DNA from 4 places in the Enterobacter cloacae complex sp. HYC003_NIDB genome. Region 2 is predicted to be linked to each of the others. Evidence: predicted binding sites of a transcription regulator. Region 2 holds the regulator's gene; each other region holds the start of a gene.
The links. Region 2 encodes Fur, which represses iron uptake genes when iron is present. Its sites were predicted from a motif close to ATAATAATGAGAACNACTATCAA; they were not measured.
Positions count from the first base shown of each region.

Region 1: a site for Fur is predicted at 4,910-4,932, ahead of sodA (superoxide dismutase [Mn]). Genes of this name have one in related genera too.
Region 3: a site for Fur is predicted at 4,866-4,888, ahead of sufA (Fe-S cluster assembly scaffold SufA). Genes of this name have one in related genera too.
Region 4: a site for Fur is predicted at 2,209-2,231, ahead of O1722_RS06905 (Nramp family divalent metal transporter). Genes of this name have one in related genera too.

Region 1 covers NZ_CP114220.1:82,956-90,421, reverse strand. The annotation lists gene fieF (CDF family cation-efflux transporter FieF) at 1-543, opposite strand, end outside; gene cpxP (cell-envelope stress modulator CpxP) at 697-1,203, opposite strand; gene cpxR (envelope stress response regulator transcription factor CpxR) at 1,354-2,052, shown strand; gene cpxA (envelope stress sensor histidine kinase CpxA) at 2,049-3,422, shown strand; gene yiiM (6-hydroxyaminopurine reductase) at 3,466-4,149, opposite strand; gene sodA (superoxide dismutase [Mn]) at 4,216-4,836, opposite strand; gene rhaT (L-rhamnose/proton symporter RhaT) at 5,125-6,159, shown strand; gene rhaR (HTH-type transcriptional activator RhaR) at 6,160-7,008, opposite strand; gene rhaS (HTH-type transcriptional activator RhaS) at 7,082-7,466, opposite strand, start outside.
Region 2 covers NZ_CP114220.1:3,438,417-3,445,882, forward strand. The annotation lists gene ybfF (esterase) at 1-564, shown strand, start outside; gene ybfE (LexA regulated protein) at 693-980, shown strand; gene fldA (flavodoxin FldA) at 1,136-1,666, shown strand; gene fur (ferric iron uptake transcriptional regulator) at 1,958-2,404, shown strand; gene chiQ (ChiQ/YbfN family lipoprotein) at 2,496-2,822, opposite strand; gene chiP (chitoporin ChiP) at 2,870-4,267, opposite strand; gene glnS (glutamine--tRNA ligase) at 4,714-6,381, opposite strand; gene nagE (PTS N-acetyl glucosamine transporter subunit IIABC) at 6,551-7,466, opposite strand, start outside.
Region 3 covers NZ_CP114220.1:2,848,103-2,855,568, forward strand. The annotation lists gene sufS (cysteine desulfurase SufS) at 1-960, opposite strand, end outside; gene sufD (Fe-S cluster assembly protein SufD) at 957-2,228, opposite strand; gene sufC (Fe-S cluster assembly ATPase SufC) at 2,203-2,949, opposite strand; gene sufB (Fe-S cluster assembly protein SufB) at 2,959-4,449, opposite strand; gene sufA (Fe-S cluster assembly scaffold SufA) at 4,458-4,826, opposite strand; gene O1722_RS13605 (MerR family transcriptional regulator) at 5,148-5,876, opposite strand; gene O1722_RS13610 (diguanylate phosphodiesterase) at 6,065-7,285, opposite strand.
Region 4 covers NZ_CP114220.1:1,449,168-1,456,633, forward strand. The annotation lists gene O1722_RS06895 (sensor domain-containing phosphodiesterase) at 1-693, shown strand, start outside; gene nupC (nucleoside permease NupC) at 739-1,926, opposite strand; gene O1722_RS06905 (Nramp family divalent metal transporter) at 2,272-3,510, shown strand; gene O1722_RS06910 (DUF2502 domain-containing protein) at 3,544-3,891, opposite strand; gene mgrA (L-glyceraldehyde 3-phosphate reductase) at 4,018-5,016, opposite strand; gene ipdC (indolepyruvate decarboxylase) at 5,203-6,861, shown strand; gene O1722_RS06925 (ion channel protein) at 6,862-7,466, opposite strand, start outside.

The DNA.
Region 1 (7,466 bases), 1.5 Mb from region 2:
CAACGCATCGGCCCGATGCCAGCCATACCAGGCCAGACCAAGCGCAATAAGAATAGCCCCATTCATCATAACATCAGACTGATAATGAAGCATATCGGCCCGTACAGCCTGGCTTTGTGTTTTGCGTACAACCCAGCGCTGGAACGTTACAAGAACAAGTGTGCTTATAAGTGCAACTACCGTTACGACCACGCCAACGCCCGGATCGTTCATCGGAGAAGGCGAAATAAGATGCTGAATACCGGTCAAAAACAGGAAAAGCGCAGAGCCCGAAATAAACATGCTTTGTGCCAGCGCGGCCAGCGATTCCGCTTTGCCGTGGCCAAACGTATGCTCTTCATCCGCCGGTTGCAGCGAGTAGCGCACCACCAGCAGGTTGGTCAGCGAGGCGGCAATATCCACCAGTGAATCCACCAGTGCCGCCAGAATACTGACCGACCCGGTGTACCACCACGCGAAAATTTTAATGATCAGCAAACACGACGCCATCACCGTCGCGGCTATTGCGGCCCGGCTTACCAGCCGTCCATAGGATTGATTCATAAACACTCCTGTCATGCCATGGCGCTAGTATAACGGATGGTGGTGGAGTGAAAGGATGAATAAAGCGTTAACAAACCTGAACAATGGGCAAAAAAAACCCCCACATCATGTGGGGGAAGACAGGGATGGTGTCTATGGCAAGGAAAACAGGGTTTACTGGTTACTACGGGTACTGCTATTGCTACTGAAAAGCGTCATATCTGAGCTTCGCTGCATCCGTGCAACCTCACGCAACTGATTCATACGTTGCTGATGTTTGGTATTCAAAACCGCTTGCTGCTCGGGCGTTAGCAGGTGGAACATCTGGTTGCGAACCTTCGCCATCTCTACCTGGCGGGCAACCTGTTCCTGCGCCATTTTTTCGGCCTGAGCGCGTACAGCGCTTTCGTCAAAATTTTCTGCGGTGACAAGGCGATGCATTGTCTCCATTTCGCTAACATTAACAGGGGGCTGGTCGTGTCTTGCCCTCTGCATCAGATCTCGCATCTGTTGACGCTGATGTTCGGTTAAACTTATGCCGTCAAACATATGGCTTTGGCTGCTGTGCTGCGTTGCGCCCTCTGCTGAGGAACCGTTATCGCTGATGATAGCTACAGCAGCCTGGCTAAACGCACTGAAGGCCAGCGTTGAGGCCATGACGGCAGCGGTAACTTTGCGCATCACTTGCTCCCAAAATCTTTCGTGTCGCGATTCAACGAGAGACAGTCTACGATTCAGGCTGCAAACATGCGTCAGGGGGTGTAAAACAACGTAAAGTCATGGATTAGATAGCCTTGATGTCGTAATTTCTGCCTCGGAGGTATTTAAACAATGAATAAAATCCTGTTAGTTGATGATGACCGAGAGCTCACATCTCTTTTAAAGGAGTTGCTCGACATGGAAGGTTTCAACGTCCTGGTTGCCCATGATGGCGAGCAGGCGCTGAGTCTCCTTGACGACAGCATCGATTTACTTTTGCTCGACGTCATGATGCCGAAGAAAAACGGTATTGATACGTTGAAAGAGCTTCGCCAGACACACCAGACCCCCGTCATTATGCTGACCGCACGCGGCAGCGAGCTTGACCGCGTACTCGGCCTTGAGCTGGGTGCGGATGACTATTTACCTAAGCCGTTCAACGACCGTGAACTGGTGGCCCGTATTCGCGCGATCCTGCGCCGCTCTCACTGGAGCGAGCAGCAGCAGAATACCGACAACAGCTCACCTACGCTGGAAGTGGACTCCCTGAGCCTGAACCCGGGCCGCCAGGAAGCGAGCTTCGACGGTGAAACGCTGGAGCTAACCGGCACCGAGTTCACCCTGCTGTATCTGCTGGCGCAGCATCTCGGCCAGGTGGTGTCGCGTGAACACTTAAGCCAGGAAGTGCTCGGCAAACGCCTCACCCCGTTTGACCGCGCCATCGACATGCACATCTCTAACCTGCGCCGTAAGCTGCCGGAGCGTAAAGACGGTCACCCATGGTTTAAAACCCTGCGTGGTCGCGGTTATCTGATGGTTTCCGCTTCATGATAGGCAGCTTAACCGCCCGCATCTTCGCCATCTTCTGGCTGACGCTGGCACTGGTTTTAATGCTCGTTTTGATGTTGCCAAAACTCGACTCACGCCAGATGACGGAGCTACTCGACAGCGAGCAACGTCAGGGCGTGATGATCGAGCAGCACGTGGAAGCGGAGCTGGCAAACGATCCGCCGAACGATTTAATGTGGTGGCGCAGGTTGTTTCGCGCTATCGACAAGTGGGCGCCCCCCGGACAACGTCTTTTACTGGTCACCAGTGAAGGCCGCGTGATTGGGGCCGATCGCAATGAAATGCAGATTATCCGCAACTTTATTGGCCAGGCGGATAATGCCGATCACCCACAGAAAAAGAAATATGGTCGGGTAGAGATGGTCGGTCCTTTCTCGGTGCGGGATGGGGAAGACAATTACCAGCTCTATCTGATTCGCCCTGCGAGCAGTTCCCAGTCCGACTTTATCAACCTGCTGTTTGACCGTCCGCTTTTGCTGTTGATTGTCACGATGCTGGTCAGTTCCCCGCTGCTGTTATGGCTGGCGTGGAGCCTGGCGAAACCGGCGCGTAAGCTGAAAAATGCGGCGGACGAAGTGGCGCAGGGCAACCTGAGGCAGCATCCGGAGCTGGAATCCGGGCCGCAGGAGTTCCTGGCCGCCGGAACCAGTTTTAACCAGATGGTCTCTGCTCTTGACCGCATGATGACCGCGCAGCAACGCCTGCTGTCGGATATCTCCCACGAGCTGCGGACGCCGCTCACGCGCTTACAGCTGGGTACCGCCCTGCTGCGCCGCCGCAGCGGTGAGAGCAAAGAGCTGGAGCGTATTGAGACGGAAGCGCATCGCCTGGACAGCATGATCAACGATCTGCTGGTGATGTCGCGCAATCAGCAGAAAAACGCGCTGGTGAGCGAAACGGTGAAAGCCAATCACCTCTGGCATGAGGTGCTGGACAACGCGGCGTTCGAAGCGGAGCAGATGGGCAAATCGTTCACCGTCAACTTCCCGCCGGGCCCGTGGCCGCTCTACGGTAACCCCAACACGCTGGAAAGCGCGCTGGAGAATATCGTGCGTAACGCCCTGCGCTATTCGCACACGAAGATTGAAGTGGCGTTTTCGGTGGATAAAGACGGGATTACCGTCATTGTCGATGACGATGGTCCTGGCGTCAGTCCGGAAGATCGCGAGCAGATTTTCCGTCCGTTCTACCGTACCGACGAGGCGCGCGACCGTGAATCTGGTGGTACGGGGCTAGGTCTGGCAATTGTTGAAACCGCCATGCAACAGCACCGTGGCTGGGTGAAAGCCGATGACAGCCCGCTGGGCGGGCTGAGGTTAACGCTGTGGCTGCCGCTGTATAAGCGTTCGTAACCGTATGTGCCGGGTGGCGGCTTCGCCTTACCCGGCCTACTTTCTACGGAACCTCTTTCCCCCACAATCTCCGCGAACTGCTCTCGATCTTGCCGCTTAACCGCCGCTTCTGCATCGTTCTGGTCCAGCTGGTGGATAATCCCGCCGCTGACAGCAGGCGGTGATACTGCTCGTCATCAAACGGCATATGCCAGGCAATTGCGCAGGCCTCGTATACCGACACCTCACTCAAGCGCGAAGCCAGCTCAAGCGGCGCATCCGCCGAAACCTGTCCCGCCTGCACAACGCGATACAGCCAGCCGGTTTTACCCGCGTTTTGCAGCTGGGCCGACATATCCTGAATGCCGAAATGGTAATTAAGCTTAAAGCACGGTGAGCGCGGCTGGGTGACCTGAATCAAAGCATCGCCCCAGCGGTAAATATCGCCGATAAAGACGTTCTTCTCCGTCAGCCCCTCCGTTGAGAGATTTTCGCCAAACGCGGGGGCGACGAAGAGGTCCGCCTGTTCAGGAAATTCGGCTTTCCAGTGCTGATAGTGCTCGCGCGGATAGTGGCACAGCGCGCGATCGGGCCCGCCGTGGATTTTCTTTTCAGCCTGCTGGTCACCCGCAAGCCCGAGATCGGTCAACGTCAGCTCACCGTCGACCTGCACTTTGGCGATGGCGCTCGGGCGGCTGCCTTCGTACTCCCTTACCTTGCCTGTAAACACATTCACCGGGTAATGCATCTCCACTCCTTCAGATACAAAAAAAGCGAGTCATCAGACTCGCTTCTCACAGGCGTCAATGCAACCTTATTTTTTAGCGGCGAAACGCGCTGCTGCTTCGTCCCAGTTCACTACATCCCAGAAGGCTTTGATGTAGTCAGGGCGACGGTTCTGGAACTTCAGGTAGTAAGCGTGTTCCCACACGTCCAGACCCAGAATTGGGAAGCCGGATGCGCCAGAGATAGCTTCACCCATCAGCGGGGAGTCCTGGTTAGCGGTAGAAACGACCGCCAGTTTGTCACCTTTCAGGACCAGCCACGCCCAGCCAGAGCCGAAACGGGTTGCAGCGGCTTTTTCGAATTCCGCTTTGAAGTTGTCAACGGAACCGAAGTCACGCTCGATAGCCGCTTTCAGGTCGCCCTGAAGGGTGGTGCCGGTTTTCAGGCCTTTCCAGAACAGGCTGTGGTTAGCGTGACCGCCCGCGTTGTTGCGCAGCACGGTTTTCTTGTCTGCCGGCAGCTGGTCCAGTTTGGTGATCAGCTCTTCAACAGGCAGATTAGCGAACTCTGGCAGGCTTTCCAGCGCAGCATTCGCGTTGTTCACATAGGTCTGGTGGTGTTTAGTGTGATGGATTTCCATCGTCTGCTTGTCGAAATGCGGTTCCAGTGCGTCGTAGGCATACGGCAGGGATGGCAGTGTATAACTCATAATCCTCTCCATTATTGTCGGGCGGCACAGCTGTTAATGCCGCGTAAGCAGTTGGTTCATTATAGTTAATTAAATGATATTGAAAATGATTATCAATGCCGTAGTTTTTATAAGGTTATTAGATTTTTGATAAATGACAAAATTGTGAGTCTGCTCACGTGCTTAACGTGGTGATTGCCATCCTGAACAAAAGTGCGGCAACCTTCTGAAGGTTCCCAAACCGCCTCATTTTTACACTCATCAAGTCGGCGGGAAGCCTCCGGCTATAAAAACGATGAGGATGTAAAAATGAATCATGCGATTACGATGGGTATTTTCTGGCATTTGATAGGCGCGGCCAGTGCAGCCTGTTTCTATGCCCCGTTTAAAAAGGTGAAAGGCTGGTCATGGGAAACCATGTGGTCCGTTGGCGGCACCGTGTCCTGGCTGATTTTGCCGTGGACAATCAGCGCCATGCTGCTGCCCGATTTCTGGGGCTACTTCTCCTCCTTCAACGCCTCCACCCTGCTGCCGGTATTCCTGTTCGGCGCGATGTGGGGCATCGGTAATATCAACTACGGCCTCACCATGCGCTACCTAGGCATGTCGATGGGGATTGGCATCGCGATTGGCATTACGCTGATTGTTGGCACCCTGATGACGCCAATCCTGAACGGCCACTTCGACGTGCTGATCAACACTCAGGGCGGGCGAATGACGCTGCTGGGCGTGCTGGTGGCGGTGATCGGCGTGGGCATCGTCACCCGCGCAGGCCAGCTGAAAGAACGCAAGATGGGCATCAAAGCCGAAGAGTTCAACCTGAAGAAAGGGCTGCTGCTGGCGGTGATGTGCGGCGTATTCTCGGCGGGCATGTCGTTCGCCATGAACGCCGCCAAACCGATGCACGACGCCGCTGCGGCGCTGGGCGTCGATCCGCTGTACGTTGCCCTGCCAAGCTACGTGGTGATCATGGGCGGCGGCGCGCTGGTAAACCTCGGCTTCTGCTTCATTCGTCTGGCAAAAGTGAAGAACCTGTCGGTAAAAGCCGACTTCTCGCTGGCAAAACCGCTGATCGTCACCAACGTCCTGCTCTCCGCCCTCGGCGGTCTGATGTGGTATCTGCAATTCTTCTTCTACGCCTGGGGTCACGCCAGTATTCCGGCGCAGTATGACTACATGAGCTGGATGCTGCACATGAGCTTCTACGTGCTGTGCGGCGGGCTGGTTGGGCTGGTGCTGAAAGAGTGGAACAATGCCGGGCGTCGTCCGGTTGGCGTGCTGAGCCTGGGCTGTGTGGTGATTATCATTGCGGCCAATATCGTCGGCCTCGGCATGGCGAACTGATTACGCTGCCTTTCGACTGCGATGACGCCACTGAACCGGCGTCATCCCCACCTCACGGTTAAACACCACCGAAAAGTAGTTACTGTCCTCAAAGCCGCAGCGCATCGCCACTTCACTCACCATCAGCTCCGTATGCTGTAACAGGTACTGGGCGTGGCAGATGCGCAGCTGGCGCAGATAGTGGTTGACCGTCATCCCCGTCTGGGTGCGGAACTGCTGGCGCAGCGCGCGCTCGCTGCACTGCTCCTGCTCGCAGAATTTTTCCAGCACGAAACTCTTGTTCAGACTGCCCGCAAGCCGGGTGATGAGCTTATCCAGCAGCGCTTCCTGCGTGGTAGCAGAGGGATTATCCGTAGCGTAACGATGCCGCTTCAGGGTCATCACCAGCTGGGCAAAAAGCAGCTCCGACATCTGGTTTGCCACCGGATCGCTCTTCTGGCTCTCCTGCTCCAGCTGGGAAATCGTCTGGCGTACCTGAGCCATGCCGTTGCTGCTTAAGCGCCAGTGCGGTTCGCCTCTGGCATCATGAAAACCGGGGATATTGCCCGCCCAGTCGACATTCAGTTTAAGTCTGTCGGGGCAGTAGATGACGTTCTGCAACACCAGATCGTTAACCGAGGCGTAGGAGTGTTTGTCTTCAGCGCGGATGTAGAACAGGTCTCCGCGCGTGATGCGGTAGGGGCGGTCGTTGAGGACGTGCAGGCCGTTGCCTCGCCATACCAGCACCAGCTCGCAAAACTCGTGGGTGTGCTCGGCAAAGACGTTTTGCGGGTAGCGGTCGGCCACCGCGACGGCCTGACTCGCGGAGGCAAAAAAATCATCTTTGCGAAGAATGAGCTGAGCAGCCACACCACAACCTCTACGGCGAATAACCGGACATTATTAGCCTTTTTGCAGCAAAAAAACGGTGACTGCCCTCGCGTTACTGAAGCAACGCGTCTTTCCCCTGACGAATATCGCGCGGCGACCAGTTAAACTCCCGGCGAAAAAGCGTCGAAAAGTGGTTACTGTCGCCGAATCCGCAGCGATAGGCGATATCGGTGACGCTTTCGTCGGTATGACGTAAAAGGTGCCGCGCTTTGATCAGGCGCAGACGGTTGAGGTAGCGCTGCGGCGTCAGCCCGGTATGCTGCTTGAGCTGACGATGCAGCGTGCGCAGCGAGAGCGAAAAGTCATCCGCCAGCGTTTCCCAGCAGACATCTTCGGCAAAATGATCTTCCAGCCAGGCCATCAGCTGATTCAGGCGCGCGTCGTTATTTTCCAGCCCTTCCACCAGGCTGCTGCGCCGCAGCAGCACCAGCAGCTGC
Region 2 (7,466 bases):
CTGCGGGACACCCTCGATGCGAATAATATCCAGAAAGCGACGCTTATCGGGCATTCAATGGGCGGCAAAGCGGTGATGGCGCTCACTGCGCTGGCCCCTGAGCGAATTTCCGGGCTGGTGGTCATCGACGTTGCGCCCGTCAATTACGACGTTCGCCGTCACGATGAGATTTTTACCGCCATCAATGCGGTCACCGAAGCGGGTGTCGCAACCCGCCAGCAGGCGGCTGCCGTTATGCGTGAGCATCTTGATGAGGAAGGCGTAGTTCAGTTCCTGCTGAAATCGTTTGTTGACGGACAATGGCGCTTTAACGTCCCGGTATTGTGGGATCAGTATTCGCATATTGTGGGCTGGGAAACCGTCCCCGCCTGGCCGCACCCTACCCTTTTTATTCGCGGCGGCAACTCCCCTTACGTCACTGATGCGTATCGTGACACGCTGCTGGCGCAATTCCCGCAGGCTCGCGCTCACGTCATTGCCGGTGCCGGACACTGGGTACACGCGGAAAAACCGGATGCCGTCCTGCGCGCCATTCGCCGCTATCTTACTGATACAGCGAATTGATTAAAAAGCCAGCGACCGGAAGACGACGGGCTTCCAGTCGTTGGCGTGTGGATTTGGGTGATGTATGATGGCGCGCTTATCGCCCGGGCATTAGCAGGGCGGCGTGTTTCCCCCGAAGTCTCAGAATCATGGCCAAAGAACAAACGGACCGTACGACACTAGATCTGTTCGCGAATGAGCGTCGACCGGGACGACCGAAAACGAATCCGCTTTCGCGCGATGAACAGCTGCGTATCAATAAACGCAACCAGCTTAAACGCGATAAAAATCGTGGGCTTAAGCGTGTCGAACTGAAGCTGAATGCCGATGCCGTCGATGCGCTTAACGAGTTAGCTGACGCGCGCAACATCAGCCGCAGCGAACTGATCGAAGAGATGCTGATCGCCCAGCTTGAGACGTTACGCGGCAAGGCGTGAGTCAGAAAATCCCCAATATTACCTTTTTCATGTAGCACAGAGTGCAGTCCTGCGTGATAGCTGTTTCCGCAGGGTTGCCTGTTCTGCTATTATTGCCCTTATCCGTGGACAATTTGGGCCACCATACCATTAAGTTTCAAGAGGTTATTTTACTCATGGCAATCATCGGCATTTTCTTTGGCAGTGATACCGGCAATACTGAAAATATCGCAAAAAACATTCAAAAACAGCTCGGTAAAGACGTTGCTGATGTGCATGACATCGCCAAGAGCAGCAAAGAAGATCTCGAGGGCTATGACATCCTGCTGCTGGGCATCCCGACCTGGTACTACGGTGAAGCACAGTGTGACTGGGACGATTTCTTCCCGACGCTGGAAGAAGTAGACTTCAACGGCAAGCTGGTTGCCCTGTTTGGCTGTGGCGATCAGGAAGACTATGCTGAGTATTTCTGTGATGCGCTGGGCACTATTCGCGACATCATTGAGCCACGCGGTGCTGCGATCGTCGGTCACTGGCCAACGGCGGGTTACCATTTCGAAGCGTCCAAAGGTCTGGCAGATGACGATCACTTCGTTGGCCTGGCCATTGATGAAGACCGTCAGCCAGAGCTGACCGCTGAGCGTGTAGAAAAATGGGTTAAGCAGGTTCGTGAAGAGCTGAACCTGGACGATATCCTTAACGCCTGATATCCCTGCGGCGCAACTCCGGTTGCGCCCGTTTTCCAGGTAAAACCGATTAAATTAATTGCTACAAACTTTTAACTTTTTCGCCCAGACCTGTACAATATCCCCCTGGTAAAAAGTGGGTGCCATCGAACAAGTTTGTTGGTGATACCACGTTTTTATAAGCATACTTTGCTTGAGACTTGCAGTTTTCATTTAGCCATGGCAGTTCTATAATGAGACGCATTATCCCAAGTGCATTTTCTGTCACTTCTTCTTTTGAAGTGAATCGTTTAGCAACAGGACAGATTCCGCATGACTGACAACAATACCGCATTAAAGAAAGCTGGCCTGAAAGTAACGCTTCCTCGGTTAAAAATCCTTGAAGTGCTTCAGGGGCCAGACAATCACCATGTCAGTGCGGAAGACCTTTATAAGCGTCTTATCGATATGGGTGAAGAGATTGGGCTGGCAACCGTCTATCGTGTGCTGAACCAGTTTGATGACGCGGGCATTGTTACTCGTCATAATTTCGAAGGCGGTAAATCCGTGTTCGAGCTGACTCAGCAGCATCACCACGATCACCTGATCTGCCTCGACTGTGGCAAGGTCATTGAATTTAGCGATGATTCCATTGAATCACGCCAGCGTGAAATCGCCGCCCGTCATGGCATCCGCCTGACCAACCACAGCCTGTACCTGTACGGTCACTGCGCTGAAGGCGATTGCCGCGAAGACGACCACGCGCACGACGCGAAATAATATCGTGTTCATACTCTGAGCCAGCCGTAAGGTTGGCTTTTTTTTGCCTGAAAAAAGCCCGGTGGCGCTGCGCCACCGGGCGTAAAGCAACTTATTTATTGTTATTGCGAATCTCGTCCCAGATCTTATCGCAACGCTTCGCCACTTCCTGATCGTTACCGCTTTTCCGCGCCTGGATACAGGCCTGGTAATCCATCACGCGAACATTTTCCTGCGTCGCAAACTGCTCATGCGCTTTCTCTTTTTTCAGCACATTCAGCACGCTCTGGCAGGCTTCAATCTTCTCTGGCGATCCTTGTGCTGTATTGATGCAGGCGCTATACGCCTCCTTCAGACGGGAGTCTTCTTTCTGCGCCTGATCCTGCGCACACGCCACCAGCCCCGATGCCAGCAGCGCAACGATTACCATTTTTTTCATCATATGCAGTCTCCATGCAGGCGGGATTTCGCCCGCCTGCGTGTTCATCAGAAGATTGTGAATGGCGCAATGACCATGAATTTCACGTCACGTTCATCCTGGAAGATGTTGCCGTAACCGCCCGCGTAGCTCGGGATATCGGAGTGGTTGTCATACTGGGTGAAGTGCAGTTTGAACATCGTGCCTTTCGCACGGCCCTCCTGAAGGGTGTAAATCGCATCCAGACTGTATGAAGACTCTTTCAGACGGTAATTCGGATCGTAGTAGGCGTCTGGCGTAGCCATATCTGCTGGCTTTGCGTCCCAGGCGTACGCGTAGGACGCACCCACCGCCCAGCCAGGCAGATTCCAGTTCTTCAGGTCATACATTGCGCCGAAGAAGACCGCCTTTTCGCCGTCGGCGTTAAAGTCAGAGCGGTTATCCCACCAGATATCCAGACGACCATTGGAAGAGGCGTAGGTTGGCGTCATACGTTGCAGGAAGTAGCCCTGCTGCCCTTCTGCCTTGACCCATGTTCCCTCCAGACGTAAATCAACCTGACCTACCTTGTAACCGAAGGTCAGCGCCTGTAACCACGCGGTGCCGTCATAGATATCATTTACGCTGCCATCACTGACTTTGTCGCGCGTACCGTAGAACTGATAGCTGGTGCTCAGCGGGCTACCCGCGATATCAAATTTGTAGCTGGCTTTAGCAAAGTACTGATCGATATAGCCTTCAGCCTGACCAAAAGCAGCTTCCAGCACCAGATCGTTTTTGAAGTCGTACTTCGCCCCCAGCGAGTGGAGATAATCAACTTTGGTTTTTTTATCGTTCTGATAGAACTTGTCCATCTCAATGTGCCACGGCGCTTTGTACTCGTTGGTCCACATATAGGAGAAGCTCAACGCCCCCGCATCGCCGTAGTCAAAATTAGCACCGGCTTCCGCACCCTGATAGGTACCTGGCATAAAGCTCCAGTGCGGTGCTAACAGCGTCTGGCCGGTTGGCTGGATATAACCTCCACGCGCCCAGACCGGACCATATTTGAATTTTGCAGCCGCTTTATACAGGCTGATTCCGCTTTTATCGCCGGACCAGTCTTCGTCGTAGGCTTTATTGCTGGAGGAGAACGCAATTTCGTTCGGATGGCCGCTGTCGCCATTTTCGGCCATTTCAATTGCGGTGAACGCTGCAATATCGATCCCGAACATATCGGCGGCATATCCCGACTGGAAATCAAGGTTGGCGTTCCAGGTCGAGTGAGAAAGGTTGGTTTTGTATTTATCTTCAGTGACGTCTTTACGGTCACGCTCACGCTGCCAGTAATAAATACCGCCCGTGAGGGTGGAATCTTCGATGAAACCTGCTGCTTTTGCCTCTGGCGCAACCACCAGGCCCGACATTGCTGTCACACCGGCGATAGCCAGCGCCAGCGCACTACGTTTGCCACTGAACGTACGCATAGATTATTCCTCTTTGACGAATTAAAACGCCTTAAACGGCGAAAAACAGAAAAGACCAAGTGGTCAGGGGTAGTCAGAAATACCCTCGAATTAACTACCGTCTTTAGGTTATTTTTCGCGACGCGAATTATCAATGCTTTTAATCAGGCAAAAGTCAGGATTATGACGAAGAGCACATATTTCGTAGTGCTTTGTAACATTTACCGGGAAGCAAGTACTGGCGGGGGAATGCGCTAATTTTCAGTAAGTAACATTGATATTGTGAATATATTTTTCAGCGTTTCTGTTTTTGGAAAACAACAAACTTTTTTAAATAAAATAAGTAGCACCACATTGACCTGGAATGTTGGCTTTAATTCATCATCCCGATGCTTAACGACATGATCGTTAAATAAAAAAACGCCGCATTACGCGGCGTTTGTTTCTCATTGACCATGCCAGCGTGATTATTCGCCGATCTTAGTCCAGGTATCACGCAGACCGACGGTACGGTTAAATACCGGTTTTTCCGCCGTGCTGTAACGGCTGTCCAGGCAGAAGTAACCCTCACGTTCAAACTGGAACGCTTTACCGGCTTCAGCGGCTTTCAGAGACGGCTCGGCATACCCCTGCTTGATAATCAGCGACTCAGGGTTGATAACCGCCAGGAAGTCCTCCGCAGCGCCTGGGTTAGGTACGCTGAACAGACGATCGTAGAGACGGATCTCAACCGGCAGCGCATGCTGCGCACTCACCCAGTGGATTACACCTTTTACTTTACGGCCATCCGCCGGATCTTTACTCAGCGTCTCTGCGTCGTACGTACAGAAGATGGTCGTGATGTTACCTTCCGCATCTTTCTCTACGCGCTCGGCTTTGATCACATAGGCGTTACGCAGACGCACTTCTTTGCCCAGCACCAGACGCTTGTACTGCTTGTTCGCTTCTTCACGGAAGTCGGCGCGATCGATCCAGATTTCACCGCTGAACGGCACGTCGCGGGTGCCCATTTCCGGTTTGTTAGGATGGTTAGGCATCGAGACCAGTTCGCTTCCACCCTGCGGATAGTTTTCGATGACCAGTTTCACTGGATCGATCACTGCCATCGCGCGCGGCGCGTTTTCGTTCAGGTCTTCGCGAATGCAGGATTCCAGAGACGCCATTTCGATGGTGTTGTCCTGCTTGGTAACGCCAATACGTTTGCAGAACTCACGAATAGACGCCGAGGTATAGCCACGACGACGCAGGCCAGAGATGGTGGGCATACGCGGGTCGTCCCAGCCTTCAACGTGCTTGTCGGTGACCAGCAGGTTCAGCTTACGCTTGGACATCACGGTGTATTCCAGGTTCAGACGAGAGAACTCGTACTGACGCGGATGCACAGGAATGGTGATGTTATCCAGCACCCAGTCGTACAGACGACGGTTGTCCTGGAATTCCAGCGTGCACAGAGAGTGCGTAATGCCTTCCAGCGCATCGCTGATGCAGTGGGTGAAGTCGTACATCGGGTAGATGCACCACTTGTTACCGGTCTGGTGGTGTTCAGCGAACTTAATGCGGTACAGCACCGGATCGCGCATCACGATGAACGGAGACGCCATATCGATTTTGGCACGCAGACACGCTTTACCTTCTTCGAAGCCACCGGCACGCATTTTTTCAAACAGCGCCAGGTTCTCTTCCACGCTACGATCGCGGAACGGGCTGTTTTTACCAGGCTGAGTCAGCGTACCGCGGTATTCACGGATTTCGTCAGCAGACAATTCGTCGACGTATGCCAGACCTTTGTTAATCAGTTCAACCGCATAGGCATACAGCTGATCGAAATAGTCTGAGGAGTAGCAGATATCGCCAGACCAGTTGAAGCCCAGCCATTGCACGTCGTTTTTAATCGACTCAACGTATTCGATGTCTTCTTTTACTGGGTTGGTGTCATCGAAACGCAGGTTGCACTGCCCCTGGTAATCTTGCGCAATACCAAAGTTCAGGCAGATCGATTTGGCGTGACCAATGTGCAGGTAGCCATTTGGCTCCGGCGGGAAACGCGTGTGGACTGTGGTGTGCTTACCACTGGCCAGATCTTCATCGATGATCTGACGAATAAAGTTACTCGGGCGGGCTTCTGCCTCACTCATCGTGGATTCCTCAAAGCGTAAACAACGTATAACGGCATATGATCTTATAAGCCGGACGTAGTGACAACCCTTAAAACGTCCCGGAAGAAAATAATGGGGGCAATTGCTGCAAAAAAAAGCGGCGGAGGATATCCCCCGCCGCTAAAGGCATAACTCTACTCAGGAGCGATTACTTGCCTTTAATCTCATACAGTGGCGTCTGGCCTGCAACCACCTGACCCTGCGCCTGGATCACCAGACCGCTGAAGTCGTCGATGTTGCTGCACACGACCGGGCTTATCATGGAGCGCGCGTTGGCATTCAGGAAGTCCAGATCCATTTCCAGAATCGGCTGACCTGCCGCCACTTCAGCACCCTCTTCCACCAGACGAGTAAAGCCCTGACCGTTCAGCGCAACGGTATCGATACCCATATGGACAACGATCTCCGCGCCTTTTTCCGTTTCCAGGCAGAACGCGTGGTTGGTGTTGAAGATTTTCACGATAGTACCGGCAGCCGGAGAGACCACGGTTTTGTCCGTTGGTTTCACCGCCACGCCGTCACCGACCGCTTTGCTGGCGAACGCTTCGTCAGGCACCTGCTCAAGCGCAACAACGTCACCTGTCACCGGAGAAACCAGCGCAGCGATGGTCACCGCGTTTGGCACAGCCTGCGGTTTTGCAACCGGCGCGTCAGCCACTGCCGCGTTATCCGTTGAGGCGGCAGCGACCGGCCCACGGGCAACCACTTTTTTCATTTCATCGCCGATAGATTCGGCTTTCGCACCCACGATTACCTGGATGGTTTGTTTGTTCAGTTTCACCACACCAGACGCACCCAGGCGTTTGCACATTGCATCGCTCACGCGCGCGGAGTCACCTACGGTCAGACGCAGACGGGTAATACAGGCATCGATCGCTTTCAGGTTGTCGGTGCCACCCACAGCGGCAATGTAGTTGGTTGCCAGCTGGGTTAAACCCTCTTCGGTATTGCTGTTGGCTTCACTGGTCACAACATCATCTTTCGTATCTTCGCGGCCCGGCGTCTTCAGGTTAAACATACGAATAACCGCGCTGAACAGAACGAAGTAGATAACGAAGAAGATC
Region 3 (7,466 bases), 590 kb from region 2:
GACGCTGGCCAGCTCCTGCAAGGCATAATGCATCAGCTGCTGTTCGTACTCCTGAATCGCCGCCAGCCCCGTTTCAGAGACGTAGCTAATGGCCGCGCCCAGCCCGATGATCCCGCCCGTGTTGGGCGTACCCGCCTCGAAGCGCCAGGGCGCACGGGCGTAGGTTGTGCCGTCCGTCAGGCTGACGGTGGCGATCATTGACCCGCCCCCTTCCCACGGCGGCATGGCCTGGAGAATGTCCTCTTTCACATACAACACGCCGATGCCCGTCGGGCCATACAGCTTGTGCCCGGAGAAGACGTAGAAATCGCAGTCCAGAGCCTGAACGTCAACCGCATGGTGCATCACCGCCTGGGCGCCATCAATCAACACTTTCGCACCAACCTGATGGGCTTTGTCGACGATCAGCGCCACCGGATTTTCCGTCCCCAGCACGTTTGAAACGTGGGTCACCGCCACCAGCCGCGTTCTGTCGTCCAGCAGGGCGTCCAGCTTTTCCAGCTGGAGCGTGCCGTCTTCATTCAGGGGGATCACCCGCAGTTGCGCCCCCACACGCTCACAGAGCATCTGCCAGGGCACGATGTTGGCGTGGTGCTCCATCTGGGTGATGATGATGTTATCCCCCGCGTGCACCTGCGCATTGCCCCAGCTGTTAGCCACCAGGTTGATCCCTTCGGTGGTGCCGCGCACGAACACCAGCTCTTCCGGCGAACGCGCGTTGAGGAAGGCCGCAACCTGCGTGCGCACGTTTTCCATGCGCTGGGTCGCCTCGGCGCTCAGGGTGTGGATCCCGCGATGTACCGCCGCATAACCGTGGCGGTAAAACTGGGCTTCCGCATCCACCACCTGATTTGGTTTTTGCGCGCTGGCCGCACTGTCGAGATAGGCCAGCGGCAGACCGTTCACTTCACGGGTCAGTACCGGAAAATCTGCCCGGACTTTCTCTACGGGAAATGTCATGCTTCGCCTCCAGGCAGCCGCTGACCGATACGGGCCAGCACCTGCTGTTTAAGCCCGCCATCGGGCAGCGCTTCCGTCAGCTCAGCCGCAAAGGCGTAAATAATCATCTTTTGCGCGGCCTGCTGGTCTATCCCACGCGAGCGCAGGTAGAACATCTGCTCATCGTCAATACGCCCGACCGTCGCGCCGTGGCTGCATTTCACGTCGTCCGCATAGATTTCCAGCTGTGGTTTGGTGTCCACCTCTGCCAGACGCCCCAGCAAGAGGTTGTTGTTGGTCATCTGCCCGTCAGTTTTGATGGCGTGCTGCGCCACGTTTATCAGGCCGTTAAACACCGCACGTCCTTTGTCGCTGACGATGGTTTTGTGCAGCTGACGGCTGTTGCAGTAGCCTTTGTTATGCTCAAGCCAGGTGCGCGTGTCGCACACTTCTGACTTCACCGGCATCGCCAGGCTGTTAATACGCAGCGTAGTGTTTTCACCGTTCAGCTGGGTGCTGGTATTGTGGCGCAGCACCGCGCCGCCAAGCAGGAAGCTATGGCTGTACGCCGCGGCATCCTGGCCCAGCAGAATATCGTTGTGGGCGAAGTGGTGACTGAGCGGATTTTCAAACGCCAGCTTGATGTGGTGCAGCTGGGCATTGGCCGCCACGTTCATCGTCAGACGCGAACCGGTAAAATGACGGGTGTCGTTAAGGCTGACGTAATGCTCGATCACCGTCGCCTCCGCCCCTTCTGCCAGCTCAAGATGGTGGCGATAGTGGGCGGTGTTAATCTCATCACCCGCAACGCCCTGGGTGATATGCATCAGCAGCAGCGGTTTCGCCGGGCGTTGGTTACGCTTAACGCGAATATGGGTGACAGACTGCGACAGGCTCTCTGTCAGGTGCAGGAAGACTTCAGGCTGAACGGGCGCGTTCAGCGACTGACGTTCATCGTTAATGACGATATCGAACCCGCTCTCCTGCACGCTGTCGCTCAGCTCCGCACGGAACAGACCGTCGACAAACACCAGGCGCACGGCATCCACGCTCAGCGCCAGCATGTCGCGCTGATCGGGGCTGACCTGCGCCAGACGGGTGACAAACTCGCCGTTCAGCAGGCCATCCAGCGGGGTATATTTCCAGTTCTCATGTTTACGCGTCGGTAAACCGAGACGCAGCATCTGCTGGAGATGGTGCTGAGCCTGTTCAGAGCGCGCTCCACCCTGCGCTTCAAACAGCCGGTGCCACTGCTGAAGTGCATTACTGCTGTTCGGTAAGCCAGCCATAACCCTGCTCCTCCAGTTGTTTAACCAGTGTAAAGTCACCGGATTTCACAATGCGTCCCTGGTAAAGCACGTGGACATAGTCCGGTTTGATGTAGTCAAGTATTCGCTGGTAGTGAGTCACGATGATAAATGAGCGGTTGCCGTCACGCAGGGAGTTCACCCCGTCGGCAACGATCTTCAGGGCATCGATATCCAGCCCTGAATCGGTCTCATCGAGAATGCACAGCGCCGGCTCCAGAACCGCCATTTGCAGAATATCGTTACGTTTCTTCTCACCGCCGGAGAAACCCACGTTTACCGAGCGGGTCAGCAGATCTTCCGGCATTTTCAGCAGCTTGATCTTCTCTTCCATCAGATCCTGGAAGTCAAAGCGATCCAGCGCCTCAAGGCCGCGATACTTGCGCACCGCGTTCAGCGCGGTTTGCAGGAAGAACTGGTTGCTGACGCCCGGAATTTCCACCGGATACTGGAAGGCCATAAAGATGCCCTCGCCGGCACGCTCTTCCGGCGACATCTCCAGCAGATCTTTGCCGTTAAACTCAACGGAGCCGCTGGTAACTTCATAATCTTCGCGTCCTGCCAGCGTCGCTGAAAGCGTACTTTTCCCGGAGCCGTTTGGCCCCATGATGGCGTGAACTTCACCCGGTTTGACGTCAAAATTGAGGCCACGCAGGATCTCTTTCTCTTCCACGCTAACCTGTAAATCTTTAATGCTTAACATGTGCTTTCCTTAACCGACGCTGTGTTCAAGACTAATGGCGAGGAGTTTCTGGGCTTCAACGGCAAATTCCAGCGGCAGTTCAGAGAACACGTCCTTACAGAAGCCGTTAACGATCATTGAAATCGCATCTTCTTCACTGATCCCGCGTTGCAGGCAGTAGAAAAGCTGATCTTCACCAATACGTGACGTAGTTGCCTCATGCTCAAGCTGGGCGCTGTTATTGCGGCATTCGACATACGGGAAGGTATGCGCCCCGCAGTCCGCGCCAATCAGCATGGAGTCACACTGGGTGAAGTTACGCGCGTTGGTAGCCGTCGGCATGATTTTCACCAGCCCGCGATAGCTGTTCTGGCTGTGACCGGCAGAGATCCCTTTGGAGATGATGGTCGATTTGGTGTTTTTACCGATGTGGATCATCTTGGTGCCGGTATCGGCCTGCTGATGACCGCTGGTCAGCGCCACGGAGTAAAACTCACCGATGGAGTTGTCGCCGCGCAGAATACAGCTCGGGTATTTCCAGGTAATGGCGGAGCCGGTTTCTGACTGCGTCCAGGACATTTTACTGTTTTCGCCTTCGCACAGCGCGCGTTTGGTGACGAAGTTCAGAATACCACCGGTGTTGCCGTCGCCCGGGAACCAGTTCTGTACCGTAGAGTACTTCACTTCCGCATCTTTATGGATGATCACTTCTACCACCGCCGCGTGCAGCTGGTAGCTGTCGCGCACAGGAGCGGAGCACCCTTCGATGTAGCTTACGTAGCTGCCTTCATCGGCCACCAGGATGGTGCGTTCAAACTGGCCGGTTTTTTCCGCGTTGATGCGGAAATAGGTCGAGAGCTCCATCGGGCAGCGCACGCCTTTCGGCACGTAGATAAAAGTACCGTCTGACGCCACCGCCGCATTCAGTGCCGCGAAGAAGTTATCGTTACTCGGCACCACGGTACCAATATACTTTTTCACCAGCTCGGGGTGATCGTGAATGGCTTCACCAAAGGAACAGAAAATGATCCCCTGCTCCGCCAGTTTTTCACGGTAGGTGGTTGCCACCGAGACGGAGTCAAAAATGGCGTCTACCGCCACCTCTTTGCCTTCGCGCACGGGCACGCCGAGCTGATTAAACGCCTCTTCCACCTCTTTACTCAGGAAGCTGTTCTCCGCGCCGGTTTGCTGAACGGCACCAGGTTGCGAGGCACAGGTATCATCACAGCTGCCGCAGGAGGGCGCGGAGTAGTAGCTATAATCCTGATAGTTCAGCTTATCGTAATGCGCTTTCAGCCAGTGGGGTTCTTCCATCTCCAGCCACGCGCGGAATGCGCTCAGGCGAAACTCCAGCATCCACTCCGGCTCGTTACGTTTCGCCGAAATGGCGCGCACGACCTCTTCGTTGATGCCTTTCGCCAGCTCATCGGTTTGCAGCTGCGTGAAGAAACCCTCTTTATAGTTGAGGTGTCCGCCGCTCCAGGTGTTTACATCACTCGTTGCTTCAGTATTACGAGACATAGTACCGCCTATACCCCAAAGCTTTCGCCGCAGCCGCATTCGTTCTGGGCTTTCGGGTTATGAAATTTGAATAACTGGTTTAAACCTTCCCGAACGTAGTCGACTTCGGTTCCATCGATAAACGGCATCGCCTGTAGCGCGACGTATAACTTTGCACCGTCGGTTTCAAAGACCAGATCGTCCTTTTCAGGTTCGGTTACGGTATCCAGCACGTAGCCAAATCCCGCGCAGCCAGTCTGCTTAACGCCTAAGCGTACGCCGAGGATGTCGGGATTTTTTGCCACCAGCTCATGAATATGCGCCGCCGCCGCGGGCGTCAGCGTTAAACCACGCCAGGCAAAATCGGCCGGATTGAAGGTTTCTGAATGCAGTTCCATAGGTCCACCTCATCTGATAAGCCACCAGGGCATAACACCATGTTAGTGATAACGATTATCACTTCAACCCCCTGCGAGCAGGGGCTTTGGGCTAAACCGCCCTTTTTGGCTACTTTCATTAAGCATAGACCCTGTGACGGGATGCGGATGGGATGGTTAGATTTGTTCAATGCATTGATAAATAATGCATTTCATAAGAAAGGCGGTAAGTTGGCGGGCAATGAGAAAAATTGTATTGGAAATACCTATTTTTGAGATAGCTATCTTCCAATAAGAAAGCTGACTCGAAAAGACAAAAAGGCCCTGACGGACCCCTTAACATCAGTGATGGAACGAAACGGCGAAACCCTGTTCACGCCAGTGGTCGAGCTGCTCCTGTTGACGAGGCGTAGGCGCTTTACCGGTCCAGACGAAGATTTTTTGCCCGGGGAAGAGTTCAGGACGTGGAGAATCAATCGGCTCAGCCAGCACGTCGATATGCCAGCCTTTGTAGGCAAGACGGGCCGCTTCCAGCCACAAATGCGTACGGTCGTCGCACTCCCACCCGACCAGCAGCGCATCCTTACCTGCTTTTTTTCGCGACTCACCCAGGCTTGCAACGGCAAACTCAATCAGGACACCGTCCAGCAGGCTTGCCATGTGACGCACCGTATTCTGGTCCTGGTTCATTCGCTGCCGCACAGGGGTGATGATGTTATCTATCAGAACATCCATCGCATGGTCACGGCGGAACTCGCCGATTTTGGCGCGCAGTTTTGCCGGACTGGCATAGCGCAGAACGGTTAACATCTCTTCCTGAAAAGATGCCCAGTTCCCCTGAGTCATCACTTCTGTATTTTCAAGAAGCGCTTTTACTTTGCCGACCGAAACACCCGTTTTCATCAGGCGCTTGATCTCTTCGATACGCAGGATATCTTCATCGTCAAACTGACGATGACCCCCTTCGCTTCGCTGCGGCTTCAACAATCCATAACGGCGCTGCCAGGCACGCAGCGTAACGGGGTTGATACCGCATCGTTCGGCCACTTCGCCGATACTGTAATAGGCCATTAACTCCCTCACGCACATTACTTCCATACCTAACCAAACCAACCTTATCAGATTGTACAAATCATTTGTATAACTAACTCCTCGTTCTGAGACAAGTGAATGGCTCAATGAACCACTCACTCGTTAATGTATTGTTGTATAAATTTCGCCGTACGTACAGGTTACTCTTAACAGTTACGTACAGGTTTTTATAAATCGTACTTTTTATCAGGCCAGGCAATCGCCGGAACGCCCCCCAGACGCGGGCTGGCGAAAAGGTGTCCCTGGAACTGAGAAACCCCGGCAGATTCCAGCCACATCCACTCTTCAGCCAGCTCTACGCCTACCGCACAGAACAGAATTTCCAGAGACGCACAGCATTTAATGATCGCCTGAATAATAGCCTGACGCGGGCCGCTCTTGTGTACGTTGGCAATCAAATCACGGCTGATCTTGATTCTGTCCGGCTGGAACTGGGCCAGCAGTTGCAGACCGGCGAATCCCGCGCCAAAGTGATCGATGGCCACGCTGATCCCGGCGCTTTTAAGCTGTCTGACTGCGCTGGTGAACTCTTCGAAGCGCGAGATCGCCTCGCTCTCGGTGAACTCGACCACAATTTGCTCCGGCACAAAACCGTTCGCCTCAATTGCCGTCAGTAAAAAATCGACGGCGCCAGGAACATTGACCAGCGTCATCGGCAGCAGATTGATGGATAACGTTTGAGTCTGTAGGCCCAGCGCGCTGGCCATCGACAAAGCCACCTGCTTACTCTTCAGATCCGATTCGTACAGCGCCTCACGCGACAGGTTGGCAAAATAGCTTTCCGGAGACTCACCGGACGGCGTGCGGATCAGGGCTTCCCAGGAAACCACCTGCTGCATAAACGGATCGACGATAGGTTGAAATGCGAAACTACAGTCCGCGCCCTTTGCCACTACCGTCGGCTGGGTGGATAACGGCGTGTTTTCGGTGACAAACTCCCAGGCGTCAGCCGGAGGCAGCTCAAAGTAGTTGGCTTTTTCAGTGGCCTCAACGAAGGTGCGGAAAAATTGCAGGGCGCGATCGTTATAGGTCAGCTGATAGCGGGTTGTGCCTTTATCAAGAACCTGTTGCAGCACTTCGTCGGTATCGTACTGACGAAGGTCAAAGAGCTCCATACCCACGTTGCCTAAACGTCTTGAAGGCCCGTGATCGCTTAACAATTCGACCACGTTGTGATGCCGTGGGTCACGGCAGATGAGCTCATAGATCTCCTTAACGTTATCAGCGGGCCCTTCAAGTAACTGAAAAAAGTGTGTGCCGTTAAACAGCAAAATCCCCGTAACATCGAACTGGCGATTTCTACAATTTGCAGCAGCGACCATGTCTTCCAGCGCTTTAACTGGAACGTCCTCGCAGATATGACTGCGGTAAATGATGGTTGTGAGCATGCTAATCCTGAAGATTGAGGGGGTGACCACGAAAACACGTGGGGAGAACTCTGTTATAGCACATTAATTGCCCAACAAATAATTTACATCTCAACGATTTACACGGCTTTTTTGCGTCATTTACGGGCTTGTACAACTCTGCAACGCCGCTTCGGATTGTACAATATATCTTGTGAATCCC
Region 4 (7,466 bases), 2.0 Mb from region 2:
GGGCTTCACCTTTACGCCCAGCCAATCCATAACGCGCGTGGGGAAGGGTACTTTGAAATCCTCTCAAGGCTTGAAAGCGAGGGGGAGATCATCACGCCTGATCGCTTTATTCCGCTGATTGCTCAGTTTAACCTGAGCCACCGATTTGACCTGAACGTGGTGGAAAAATTGCTGATGTGGATGCGCAGCCATCCGTCCGAACGGGCCGGAACGCAGTTCTCCGTTAATCTGATGCCGCTGACGCTGATGCAAAATGAGATAGCGGCTGAGATCATCGCGCTTTTTGAACGCTACGCTATTGCGCCGCAAGATATCGTCATTGAGATCACCGAGGAACAGGCTTTCTCTGACTCGGGAAGCAGCATCAACAATATCCAGCAGCTGCGGGATTACGGCTTCCGCATTGCTATTGATGACTTTGGTACCGGCTATGCCAACTTTGAGCGCCTGAAGCGGCTGGAGGCCGATATCATTAAGATCGATGGCTGCTTCGTGAAAGATATCTGCACCGACAGCATGGATGCGATGATCGTGCAGTCCATTTGCAACATGGCCAAAACGAAATCGCTTTGTGTGGTGGCTGAATATGTGGAATCGGCTGAACAACGCGAGATGTTGCTGCGATTTGGCGTGGACTATTTGCAGGGCTATTTGATTGGTAAACCAGTGCCCCTGACGGCGCTGGAGGCATAAAAAAACCGGGAGCGAGGACTCCCGGTTTTTATTACGCGGTATGAATTACAGAACCAGTGCTGCGATAGAGGCAGACAGGACGCTCACCAGTGTTGAACCGTAAACCAGCTTCAGGCCAAAGCGAGAAACGACGTTACCTTGCTCTTCGTTCAGGCCTTTAATCGCACCAGCGATAATACCGATGGAAGAGAAGTTCGCGAAGGAGACCAGGAAGACGGACAGGATCCCTTCCGCACGAGGGGAGAGTGTGCTGGCAATCTTCTGGAGATCCATCATCGCCACGAACTCATTGGAAACCAGTTTCGTTGCCATGATACTGCCCACCTGCAACGCTTCGTGAGCGGGCACGCCCATCACCCAGGCAATCGGGTAGAAGATGTAGCCCAGAATACCCTGGAAGGAGATACCGAGTACGGCCGCAAACAGGGCGTTCAGCGCAGCGATCAGCGCGATAAAGCCAATCAGCATTGCGGCGACGATAATTGCAACCTTGAAACCCGCCAGAATGTATTCACCCAGCATTTCGAAGAAGCTCTGTCCCTCGTGCAGGTTTGACATCTGAATGTTCTCTTCGCTGGCATCCACACGGTACGGGTTAATCAGCGAAAGCACGATAAAGGTGCTGAACATGTTCAGAACCAGCGCCGCAACTACGTATTTTGGTTCCAGCATGGTCATATACGCGCCCACGATAGACATGGAAACGGTAGACATTGCGGTTGCCGCCATGGTGTACATGCGGTTACGGGACATCTTGCCGAGAATATCTTTATACGCAATGAAGTTCTCAGACTGACCCAGGATCAGCGAGCTGACTGCGTTAAAGGATTCCAGTTTGCCCATGCCGTTAACTTTCGATAACAGGAAGCCGATCGCACGGATAACCACCGGCAGAACGCGGATGTGCTGAAGGATACCGATCAAGGCAGAGATGAAGACGATAGGGCAGAGCACCTTCAGGAAGAAGAAGGCCAGACCCTGATCGTTCATGCTGCCAAAGACGAAGTTTGTCCCTTCGTTGGCAAATCCGAGCAGTTTTTCGAACATTTCGGAGAAGCCTTTCACGAAGCCCAGGCCTACGTTGGAGTTCAGGAAGAACCACGCAAGTAAAACTTCAATGACCAGCAGTTGGACAACATAGCGAATACGAATTTTTTTGCGGTCTGTGCTGACCAGCAATGCAAGTGCAGTAACGACAACGAGTGCCAGGACAAAATGAAGGACGCGGTCCATATTTGCTCCAAATATGAGGCAGGTTTAATTTCCGTGCACATTCTATGTAACAAGCACAAAGAAAACGAGATCAAGCCCACACTATAGTTACATCCTGTGACGAGTCTCAAAAATAGTGATCAACAAGACATTTTTGTTATGTTAGGTAAATGAGTGAAAAGTTAAGTTTGTGTGCTACGCTTCACAAATGTCTGCGCATTTTCACATTCTGTGACCTTGCTCCACCTGCCTGTCTATCGTTCCTGACTATCAGAGAAATCATGTTAACCGTTACAAATGAACTTGATAATCATTCTCATTTTGATAGCATAAAACATAGCAAAGGCTATATTTCCAGAGGCAGAAATGACGAATAGTCGCGTAGAGAGTAGCAGCGGCAGAGCGGCACGCAAGCTGCGGTTCGCATTAATGGGACCGGCATTCATTGCCGCGATTGGCTACATCGATCCGGGTAATTTTGCGACCAATATTCAGGCCGGGGCCAGTTTCGGCTATAAACTGCTGTGGGTTGTGGTATGGGCCAATCTGATGGCGATGCTGATTCAGATGCTCTCCGCGAAGCTGGGTATTGCTACCGGAAAAAACCTGGCGGAGCAAATCCGCGATCATTATCCACGTCCGGCAGTTTGGTTTTACTGGGTTCAGGCGGAAATTATCGCCATGGCCACCGATCTCGCCGAGTTTATCGGGGCGGCGATCGGCTTTAAGCTTATCCTGGGCGTCTCCCTGCTTCAGGGGGCGGTGCTGACCGGTATCGCCACTTTCCTGATTCTGATGCTCCAGCGGCGGGGACAAAAACCGCTGGAGAAAGTCATCGGCGGCCTGCTGCTGTTCGTCGCTGCCGCCTATATTGTTGAGCTGATTTTCTCCCAGCCGAATCTGGCGCAGCTGACGAAAGGGATGGTGATCCCGTCGTTACCCACTTCTGAAGCCGTTTTTCTGGCTGCCGGAGTGCTGGGGGCGACCATCATGCCGCACGTCATTTATCTGCACTCTTCATTAACCCAGAATCTGCATGGCGGGACGAGTAAAGAGCGCTACTCCGCCTCGAAATGGGATGTGACTATCGCGATGACCATTGCCGGATTTGTGAATCTGGCGATGATGGCGACCGCCGCCGCCGCGTTCCACTTTAACGGGCATACCGGGGTTGCCGATCTCGACCAGGCTTACCTGACGCTGGAGCCGTTGCTGAGTCATGCCGCTGCCACTATTTTTGGTTTAAGCCTGGTCGCTGCGGGTCTTTCATCTACGGTTGTGGGGACACTGGCCGGGCAGGTGGTGATGCAGGGGTTCGTACGTTTCCATATTCCGCTGTGGGTTCGCCGCTCGGTCACGATGCTGCCTTCCTTTGTTGTGATCCTGATGGGGCTGGATCCGACCCGCATTCTGGTGATGAGTCAGGTACTGCTAAGTTTCGGGATTGCGCTGGCGCTGGTGCCACTGCTGATCTTCACCAGTAATAAATCGCTGATGGGCGAACTGGTGAATTCGACGTGGGTGAAGCGCGCCGGGTGGGCCATTGTGGTCGTGGTGGTGGCGTTAAACTTGTGGTTGCTGATAGGCACAGCCGCAGGCCTGTAAAAGAAAAAGGAGCCGGAAGGCTCCTTTTTGTTGTTAATGGTGATGGCCGTGACCGTGGCCTCTGCCTTTTCCATGACCCCAGCCGCCACGGCGGTCGTCACGATCGTTCCAGCCTTCGCGGTAGCCGCGTTCGTAAGCCTTACGCTTATCCCAGCCACGGTGATAGCCGTTATCGTGTTTCCACCAGCGGTTTTGACGCCATTCATAATGGCGATGCCAGTAGTCACGGTCGCGCCAGTAGCCACCGTCCCAATATCTGCCGTAGTCATCACGATCGCCAATTTGTAATTTAATCGATGGCAACAGGGTGATTTCGCCCGCACTGGCGACCAGCGGGGCCGAAACCAGTAATACCGCTGCAAGAATCAGTGACCTGAACATACTCTTCTCCTTCACGATCGGGGCCGCTGTGCGACCTGTTAACGCAATTTTACGAGTTGGTAAACATTCGTTTCATCGCCTCAACTCCTAAATCAGGAACGAGAGCACTTTTTGCTAAAAGTGTTTTTAATCTGAACTGGACAGGATCGTATCTATCGTCTTCAGCTCTTCTGCCGTGAACCGACAATTCTCAAGCACGCCTGCTGCATCTTCAATTTGTCCGGTCTTGCTTGCGCCGATGAGCACGGATGTCACCGCATCGTGGCGCAGGATCCAGGCCAGTGCCATTTGCGATAGCTTTTGCCCCCGGTTTTCCGCCAGCGCATTCAGCTTGCGTACCTTTTCCAGCTTTTTGTCGGTGATCTGCTCCGGGTTAAGGAACTTACTGCCGCTTGCTGCGCGAGAATCCGCCGGGATACCGTTCAGATAGCGATCGGTCAACTGTCCGCCCGCCAGGGGGGAGAAGGGGATACATCCCACCCCTTTATGCTGCAACACGTCCAGCAACCCCTCTTCAGGCGCACGTTCAAACATGGAGTACTTCGGCTGGTGGATCAGACATGGCGTGCCCAGATCCTCCAGTATTTCAATCGCCTGCCTTGCCACTTCTGCCGGGTAGTTGGACAGACCGATGTACAGCGCCTTGCCCTGACGCACCACATGGTCAAGCGCTTTCATGGTTTCACGTAGCGGCGTTTGTGGATCCGGGCGGTGGTGATAGAAAATATCGACATACTCCAGCCCCATACGCCTGAGGCTCTGGTCCAGGCTGGCGATCAGATATTTACGTGAGCCCCAGTCGCCGTAAGGCCCGTCCCACATGGTGTAGCCCGCTTTGGTGGAGATGATTAGCTCATCGCGCCAGGGCAGGAAATCCTCCTGCAAAATGCGCCCGAAATTACGTTCGGCCGAACCAGGAGGCGGGCCGTAATTATTGGCAAGGTCAAAATGCGTAATACCCAAATCGAAAGCACGCTGTAAAAGTTGACGGCTGTTTTCGAGTAACGTCGCGTCGCCAAAATTATGCCAAAGCCCCAGCGAGATGGCGGGAAGCTTAAGGCCGCTTTGCCCACAGCGGCGATATTGCATTGTCTGATAACGATTTTTGTCAGGCTGATAACCCATTGGCGAGACCTCTGGCGCTGGAAAGAAACATCAGTGTATACGTTTACACTAACCTGAAGAAAATGAGCATAGCTCAGCTTTTTTCGTAAAGCATTCTTTCCAGACCCTGATTGTCGCCAATTCTGGACACGCTTCACGCTTATTTAATACTCAGAGTGAGGTCAACGTCAGAAGGACACTTATAATATGCGTACCCCCTATTGCGTCGCCGATTACCTGCTGGACCGACTAACAGATTGTGGTGCCGATCATCTGTTTGGTGTGCCAGGCGACTATAACCTGCAATTTCTCGATCACGTGATAGACAGCCCGGACATCTGCTGGGTGGGCTGTGCCAATGAACTGAACGCGTCTTACGCCGCAGACGGTTATGCCCGCTGTAAGGGCTTTGCCGCGCTCCTGACGACATTCGGCGTTGGGGAGTTAAGCGCCATGAACGGTGTGGCGGGCAGCTTTGCCGAACATGTTCCCGTCCTCCATATTGTGGGGGCCCCGGGTATGGCGGCGCAGCAGCGAGGAGAGTTATTGCACCATACGTTGGGCGACGGCGAGTTCCGCCATTTCTATCATATGAGCGAACCCATCACCGTTGCACAGGCGGTACTTACCGAACAAAACGCCTGCTATGAAATTGACAGAGTCCTGACCACTATGCTGCGGGAGCGCCGTCCGGGCTACCTGATGCTGCCCGCTGATGTGGCGAAAAAAGCCGCTACGCCCCCTGTAAGCGCTCTCACTGTTAACCCCGCACCGGCTGATTTAGCCTGCTTGCAGGCGTTCCGTGAGGCTGCCGAAAAGCGCTTGTCCACGAGCAAACGCACCGCGCTGTTAGCGGACTTCCTGGTACTCCGCCATGGTCTGCGCACGGCCCTTCAGACGTGGGTGAAAGAGGTGCCGATGGCACACGCCACCATGCTGATGGGCAAGGGCATTTTTGACGAACGACAGAGCGGTTTTTACGGCACCTACAGCGGATCGGCGAGCGCCGCGCCGGTCAAAGAGGCCATCGAGGGGGCTGATACGGTGCTGTGTATTGGCACGCGCTTTACCGATACGCTCACTGCCGGGTTTACCCACCAGCTGACGCCAGACCAGACGATAGAGGTTCAGCCCCACGCGTCCCGCGTCGGCGACGTCTGGTTTACGGGTATCCCGATGAGGGAGGCCATTGAAACGCTGACAGCGCTGTGTAAAACCTATGTTCGTGATACGCGAGCGCCATTGGATCACAGCGGCTTTTCGTTCCCGACTATCGAAGGGGCGCTGACTCAGGAGAGCTTCTGGCGTACCCTGCAAACGTTTATCCGCCCCGGAGACATTATTCTGGCTGACCAGGGAACGTCTGCTTTCGGCGCTATCGATCTGCGTTTACCGGCGGACGTGAACTTTATCGTCCAGCCGCTGTGGGGATCGATTGGCTACACGCTGGCGGCAGCATTTGGCGCGCAAACGGCGTGTCCGAACCGACGCGTGATTGTCCTGACGGGTGACGGCGCCGCGCAGTTGACCATTCAGGAGCTGGGATCGATGCTGCGCGACAAACAGCGCCCGATTATTCTGGTGCTTAACAACGAAGGATACACGGTGGAAAGGGCCATCCACGGGCCGGAGCAGCGCTATAACGATATTGCCCTCTGGAACTGGACGCAGATCCCGCAGGCGCTGAGCCTGGCGCCTCAGGCAGAGTGCTGGCGCGTCAGCGAAGCGGAAGCGCTGGCGGAGGTGCTGGATAAAGTGGCACACCATGAGCGGCTTTCGCTGATCGAGGTGATGCTGCCGAAAGCCGATATTCCGCCGCTGCTGAGCGCGCTGACCAAAGCGCTGGAGGCGCGCAATAACGCCTGATTACCTGTCGTTTCGCCATCCCATCAGCATCGGTTTGCCCGCCAGCAGGAGCCAGGCGGGCAACATCACGATACAGAGCAGCGGCAGAAGCGTGGTATCCGGCACGACAACGGCCGCCATAAACAGGCTCAGCCACGCATCGCGCGTGACCACCAGTACCAGCCCCAGAATGGAACAGGAGACGGTAATCGCCGCAGGGACAGCGTCAACGTGCTCATGCAGCATCAGCCCCAGCGCGACGCCAACAAATACCGCCGGGAAGATACGACCTCCCCGGAAACCACAGGCCGCAGCGACCACCAGCGCCGCCAGTTTTACCAGCGCGAACAGCAGATAATCGGAGACGCTAAAGACCTGGCTGAAGGCCAGCTGCTGCATCTCGTCCAGACCCTTAAACAGCGTAACCGTCCCGCCGATGGCGCCTAAAACGCCCAGAATAAAACCCCCCATACCCAGAATCAGCACCGGATGCTTCAGCCTGTGCATCAGGCGATGCAGGCGAGGGAGACACCACACCGCGACCATCCCCAGCGCAATGGCGATCGCGACGACGACGGCACCGCTGAAAATATCGGTGAGTTGCATCTGGCCGTAGTGGGGGATGG